Regions from separate parts of the Nitratireductor sp. ATLC21 genome, predicted to be linked through region 2. Evidence: predicted binding sites of a transcription regulator. Region 2 holds the regulator's gene; the other holds the start of a gene.
What was found. Region 2 encodes PhoB, which activates phosphate uptake and scavenging genes when phosphate is short. Its sites were predicted from a motif close to TGTCATNNANCTGTCAT; they were not measured.

Region 1: a site for PhoB is predicted at 1,673-1,689, ahead of AC2CHD_RS03015 (UDP-2,3-diacylglucosamine diphosphatase). Genes of this name have one in related genera too.

The regions. Positions count from the first base shown of each region.
Region 1 covers NZ_JBXUOU010000001.1:599,956-603,364, forward strand. The annotation lists gene dgcA (N-acetyl-D-Glu racemase DgcA) at 1-769, shown strand, start outside; gene AC2CHD_RS03015 (UDP-2,3-diacylglucosamine diphosphatase) at 794-1,624, opposite strand; gene AC2CHD_RS03020 (NADP-dependent malic enzyme) at 1,934-3,409, shown strand, end outside.
Region 2 covers NZ_JBXUOU010000003.1:602,859-606,267, forward strand. The annotation lists gene pstB (phosphate ABC transporter ATP-binding protein PstB) at 1-474, shown strand, start outside; gene phoU (phosphate signaling complex protein PhoU) at 497-1,207, shown strand; gene phoB (phosphate regulon transcriptional regulator PhoB) at 1,245-1,931, shown strand; gene AC2CHD_RS17410 (hypothetical protein) at 1,982-2,308, opposite strand; gene AC2CHD_RS17415 (DUF1328 domain-containing protein) at 2,399-2,566, opposite strand; gene AC2CHD_RS17420 (response regulator) at 2,694-3,409, opposite strand, start outside.

The DNA of each region.
Region 1 (3,409 bases), on a different contig from region 2:
CGGTATCAGCCGCGCTGATCTCGCCAAATCCATGCCAGCCGGAGCGGCGCGCAATGCCGTCGACTGCGCGCTGTGGGATCTGGAAGCGAAACTCTCCGGTCGGCGCGTTTCCGTAACTGCGTGCACCATCCCCCCGCGCCCCCTTCAAACCGCCTACACGATTTCTCTCGCTGAGCCTGAGGAAATGGCCGCCCAGGCGCGCGCGCATGCAACCCGTCCGCTTTTGAAGGTGAAACTGGGCGGAGAAAACGACGCGGCGCGCATTCATGCGGTGGCAGGCGCGGCCCCCGACAGCCGCCTTATCGTGGATGCGAATGAAGGCTGGACGGAAAAGAATATCCGCGAGAACATTCTGGCGGCGGCGGAATTCCACGTTGCTCTGATTGAACAGCCCCTGCCCGCCGGCAAGGATGAGCTCCTGCGCGAAATCCCGCATCCTGTGCCGATCTGCGCGGACGAAAGCGTGCACACCGCCGAAAGCCTCCCCGACCTTGCGGGGCTTTATGACTTCGTCAACATCAAACTGGACAAGACGGGCGGCCTGACCGCAGCGCTGGAATTGCGAGACCGCGCACGTGAAATGGGCTTCGGCGTGATGGTGGGATGCATGGTCGGGACGTCGCTCGCCATGGCGCCCGCTGTATTGCTTGCCCAGGGCGCCGATTACGTGGATCTGGACGGGCCACTGCTTCTGGCCAAGGATCGCCCTCATGGGCTCTCCTATTCCGGTTCGCTGGTCTCACCGCCCTCACCGCAGCTCTGGGGGTAAATGCCTTCCGGGTATCGAAAGTGCTCAGGCGGCTTTGATCCGATTTCTTTGAAATGCAGTCACCACCCCCTTTTCCCGGACCTCGGCGACCGCAGGGTTCGCACCGAGAACCTGTGCCCAGGTGATGATTTCAAAGCGCCCGTCGAAATGCTCGACAAGGGCCGTGCAGCTTTCCACCCAGTCGCCCGTGTTCATGTAGGTGACCCCGCCGATATCCTCCATCGCAGCATGGTGGATATGACCGCAGATAACACCGTCAACTTCGGAGCGCTGGGCTTCCTGCGCAAGCACGTCCTGGAAGGAGCTAATGAATTTGACCGCCTTCTTGACCTTGATCTTCGCCCATGAGGAGAAGGACCAGTAAGGTCGTCCCAGCACACGCCGCACCCGCCCGATCACGCGGTTGACGACAATGGCCAGATCGTACGCCTTGTCGCCGAGATAGGCGAGCCAGCGTACGTTGTGCACGACCTGATCAAACTGGTCACCGTGAATGACGAGGAACTTTCGCCCGTCGACCGTCTCATGAACCACCCGGTCAGCCACGACGATTCCACCAAAATGGATCCCTTGAAACGAGCGAAGAAACTCGTCGTGGTTCCCGGCGATATATGTGATCTCGGCACCCTTGCGCGCTTTGCGTAAAAGCTTCTGCACCACGTCGTTATGTGCCGCCGGCCAGTGCCATGAACGCCTGAGGCGCCAACCATCGACGATGTCACCGACCAGATAGATCTTGTCTGCATCGTGATAGCGCAGAAAATCGATCAGAAACTCGGCCTTTGCCGGTTTCGAGCCGAGGTGAACGTCTGAAATGAAGAGTGCGCGAAATCTGCGGTGTTCAGCGCCGGTCATTGTCCCGCCTGAGCCTTGTTAAGTCGCGCATTCTATGGCCCGATTCATGTCACAGACATATGACGACTACCGTTTCAATACGGAAAATCGGCTCCAGCAGACCGCAAAATATCCGGTCGCGGCATGATTCCAGCGCATGAAACTGCTTCGCGACATTCAACGCTGGAAAAAGCCTCTGCGAGCGCCTAAGCACAGGAGATGAATCAGGCCGTGCGAGCGTCGGAGCCTTTTCACAAAATTGCGCGACGCTCGGATGCAATGCCGCAAGCCAAACGGCCACGCCGCCAGAGCCATAATGTGGAGCAGCCAATGTCGTCCGACAACAAGAAGCCGCAGCGATCAGAATTCGACGAAGCTGCGCTCTTCTTTCACCGTCACCCAACCCCCGGCAAGCTGGAAATCCAAGCAACCAAGCCTTTGGGCAACCAGCGCGATCTGGCATTGGCGTATTCACCCGGTGTCGCCGCCCCCTGCATGGCCATCCATGATGATCCGAAGTGCGCTGCCGATTATACGGCCCGCGCAAACCTCGTGGCCGTGGTCTCGAACGGTTCGGCAGTGCTGGGGCTCGGCAATATCGGTCCACTTGCATCCAAGCCGGTGATGGAAGGAAAGGCCGTCCTTTTCAAGAAATTCGCCGGCATCGACGTATTCGACATCGAGATCGACGCGCCTGAAATCGATCGCATGGTGGAAACCGTCGCCGCCCTCGAACCCACCTTCGGCGGCATCAACCTTGAAGATATCAAAGCGCCTGAATGCTTCGAGGTAGAGGAGCAGTTGAAGGCGCGCATGGGCATCCCCGTGTTCCACGACGATCAGCATGGCACTGCAATCATCGTCGCCGCCGCCGTTCTGAACGGTCTCGAACTGGCAGGCAAGGACATAGCTTCGGCCAAGATCGTTTCGTCTGGTGCGGGAGCTGCCGCGCTCGCCTGCCTCAATCTGCTTGTTTCGCTCGGCGCAAAAACCGACAACATCTGGCTGACAGACCGGCACGGTGTTGTCTACGAAGGCCGCAAGGAGGAGATGGATCGCTGGAAAGCGCCCTATGTGAAGGACACTAAGGCCCGCAAGCTGGCCGAAGTGATCGGTGGTGCAGATGTTTTCCTCGGGCTTTCGGCAGCCGGTGTTCTAAAGCCGGAAATGTTGGCGAACATGGCCGAAAAGCCGCTGATACTTGCGCTCGCCAATCCCGTGCCCGAAATCATGCCGGACGTGGCGCGCGAAGCACGGCCCGACGCCATGATCTGCACCGGGCGCTCGGATTTCCCAAACCAGGTGAACAACGTTTTGTGCTTCCCCTACATCTTCAGAGGAGCACTCGATGTCGGGGCGACCGCCATCAACGAGGAAATGAAACGTGCCGCTGTGAAGGCAATCGCCGGCTTGGCTCGCGAAGAACCCTCTGATGTCGCGGCGCGTGCCTATTCCGCTGAGACACCGATCTTCGGTCCGGATTTCCTTATCCCTTCACCCTTCGACCCACGTCTCATCCTGCGCATCGCTCCGGCTGTTGCAGAAGCGGCTATGAAGAGCGGCGTTGCCGCACGCCCCATTGAGGACATGGACCAGTACCTTGATCGGCTGAACCGTTTCGTGTTCCGCTCGGGTCTGGTGATGAAACCTGTCTTCTCCGCGGCCAAGGGCGCGGGAACCAAGCGCGTGATCTACGCCGATGGAGAAGATGAGCGCGTGCTGCGCGCTGCCCAGGTTGTGATTGAGGAAGGCATTGCAGAGCCCATCATCATCGGCCGCCCGCATGTGGTGGAAACGCGACTGAAG
Region 2 (3,409 bases):
CCATTTCCCAAGTCGATCTATGAGAACATCGCTTATGGGCCGCGCATCCATGGCCTGGCTTCCAAAAAGAATGAGTTCGATGAAATCGTCGAGTCCAGCCTGCAGAAGGCCGGCCTCTTCAACGAGGTGAAAGACCGTTTGCATGAGCCCGGCACAGGTCTCTCCGGCGGCCAGCAGCAGCGTTTATGCATTGCGCGCGCCATCGCGGTTTCGCCCGAGGTGATCCTCATGGATGAGCCGTGCTCGGCTCTTGATCCCATCGCCACCGCCAAGGTGGAGGAGCTGATCGACGAACTGCGCGAGAACTACACGATCGTCATCGTTACGCACTCCATGCAGCAGGCGGCGCGCGTTTCGCAGCGCACGGCCATGTTCCATCTGGGCAACCTTGTCGAGGAAGGTCCGACGGACAAGATGTTCACCAATCCGGATGACAAGCGGACCCAGGATTACATCACCGGTCGCTTCGGTTGACGCACAGATAAGGAACCAGATCATGGGCGAGCACACAGTCAGCTCCTTCGATGAGGAACTCGGTGAGATCGACCGCCTCATTCGCGATATGGGCGATCTCTCCGGTGCGATGACCCGCGCCTCCACCAATGCCCTTCTTCATTCCGATACCGCGCTGGCGCAGCGCGTTATCTCCGATGACACGATCATGGACGCCAAGCAGCGCGATCTCGACGAACGCGCCATCACACTGATCGCCAAGCGCCAGCCGATGGCACAGGATCTGCGCAGCGTTGTGGGTGCCATTCGCATGGCAGCCGACCTGGAGCGTATCGGTGATCTTGCGAAGAACATTGCCAAGCGCGTCAGCGCGGTGGGCCAGAGCGCTACACCGCGAACACTAGCGCATTCCATAGATGCCATGGCAGGCCTGGTGCTGCAGCAGGTTAATGCTGTGGTCGAGCATTACGTGAAGCGCGATGCCGATGCCTTGATCCAGTTACGCGACGACGACGAGAAAATCGACATTCAGTATACGTCGGTGTTCCGGGAATTGCTGACTTATATGATGGAAGATCCGCGCAACATCACCTCGTGCACGCATCTTCTCTTCTGCGCGAAAAATCTGGAACGCATTGGCGATCATGTGACGAATATCGCCGAGAATGCCTATTATGTGGTGACGGGGGAGCAGCTTCCGGTCCAGCGGCCGAAGCTTGATGAAACACAGATGACGGTCGATACGGATGCCTGAACGGCCGTAGCAATGCTTTAGGAGAATGCCTTCCATGATTGCCCCCAAGGTCATGGTCGTTGAAGACGACGAACCGCTCTGCGTCCTGTTGAAATACAATCTGGAGGCGGAAGGGTATCAGGTAGAGATGATCTCGCGCGGCGATGAAGCCGAGGTGCGGTTGCAGGAGAATGTCCCGGATCTGCTCGTTCTGGACTGGATGGTTCCGGCCGTATCAGGCATCGAACTGTGCCGCCGGCTGCGCATGCGTCCTGAAACCGAGCGTCTTCCCATTATCATGCTCACCGCGCGCGGTGAGGAAAGCGACCGCGTTCGCGGTCTTTCCACCGGTGCCGACGACTATCTGGTCAAGCCGTTTTCGACGCCGGAATTCGTCGCGCGTGTGCGGGCGCTCCTGCGCAGAGCCAAGCCTGAGGTTCTCTCAACGGTGCTGTCTGTGGGCGATATTGTGCTCGACCGCGAATCGCATCGCGTTTACCGGCGCAAGAATGAGATCCGTCTGGGGCCGACAGAGTTTCGCTTGCTGGAATTCATGATGCAGCATCCGGGGCGGGTCTTTTCGCGCAGCCAGCTGCTCGACAATGTATGGGGTGAGACGATTTACATCGACGAGCGCACCGTGGATGTCCATGTGGGCCGGTTGCGCAAGGCCGTGAACCAGGGGCGGCTTCCCGATGTGATCCGCACCATTCGCGGTGCAGGCTACGCCATTCGAGAAGCCTGAGACAAAAACCCCGGCACTTGGCCGGGGTTTTTGCTGAAGCTGTTGTCTGATTACTCGGTGAAAATGTTCTTCTGACGCGCATGCTCATTGTGAGCGACTGCGAAGCTGTTGACCGGTTCCAGAGAGGCCGTCAGCTTCCCGTCTTTGGTGATGTCCCACTCCAGCACAGCGTCATCGTAGACGAGTGCAGGATCCACAAAGACGCACGTTGCCATCACCCGTGGCGCCTCACCTTCAAGCTCGCGCAGGGAAATGGGCTTCTCGGCCTCGCACTCCTCAAAGGTTTCGTAAATCGGAGCGGGGGCGGGAAGTTCGCGGCATTCAGCCATGTTGCCGGAGCAGCCGACAACCAGAAGAAGCGCAGCGATATGTTCCATGGCGTTCTCCTTTCACTGTCTGCCCGACGCGGAAGCCATGGATGGTCCGCATCGTCGGATGCCGCATTCGTTTACGTCAGATGTACTCGTTTAACCGCGCCCTCTAATCAGTCCCATGACCAGAGAAATCACGAGAAGGGCGAGAAAGATGTAGAACAGGATCTGTGCGATCCCTGCGGAAGCGCCTGCAATACCGCCAAAACCAAGGGCGCCGGCGATAAGAGCGACGACGAGGAATATAAGTGCCCAGTAAAGCATTCTGTCTCTCCGTTTAGTTATGGCAGTTAAACGCTATCCACGGAGATTGGTTCCCGGAGAAAGAAAACCGGCAAACAAAAAGGCCGCCCGAAGGCGACCTTTTTCATCAGAAAGGTGTTGCGCTGCCTCAGGCCGCCGCGCGAGCCTGGTGATCGAAGAAAAGCGCCTGGCTGATCAGCGCTTTGACCATCTCCGGGCTGAAAGGCTTCGTCACAAGGAAAGTCGGCTCCGGGCGCTCGCCAGTCAGCAAACGCTCCGGGAAGGCTGTGATGAAGATCACAGGGACTGTCGCCCCTTCAAGAATCTCGTTCACCGCATCAAGGCCCGAGCTTCCATCTGCAAGCTGAATGTCTGCCAGCACCATTTTGGGCTGGGTTTTGGCAAACATCTCGACAGCCTGCTTGTGGGTGCGGGCGTTGCCGACGACGCGATGACCGAGGCTTTCGACCATCTCCTCGATATCCATGGCGATCAAGGGCTCATCCTCGATGATGAGGATGTCGGTGGCCACCTGACGGGAGATTTCCTCGCTGGCCTCGTGCAGCATCGCATTGATGCCATTCATGTCGGTTTCCAGAATTTCCGCCGCTTCCTCCGGACGGAAGTTTTCGACAGCCACCAGAAGGAACGCCTGGCGTGGGCGGGGTGCAAGTGACGACAAGTTTCTCGAAGCGCGTTCCTCCCAAGCGGATGTCGGGGCACTTTCGGGGATGCGCACATCGAGCGTTTCAAAGAGCGATGTGAAAAGCCTGAAGAGCGCGATTTTGTCCGTTGACGCTTCGGGGAAAATGCTTGTGTCGGCAATCAGCGCTTCAAGCGCCGCGGCCACCAGGGCGTCACCGC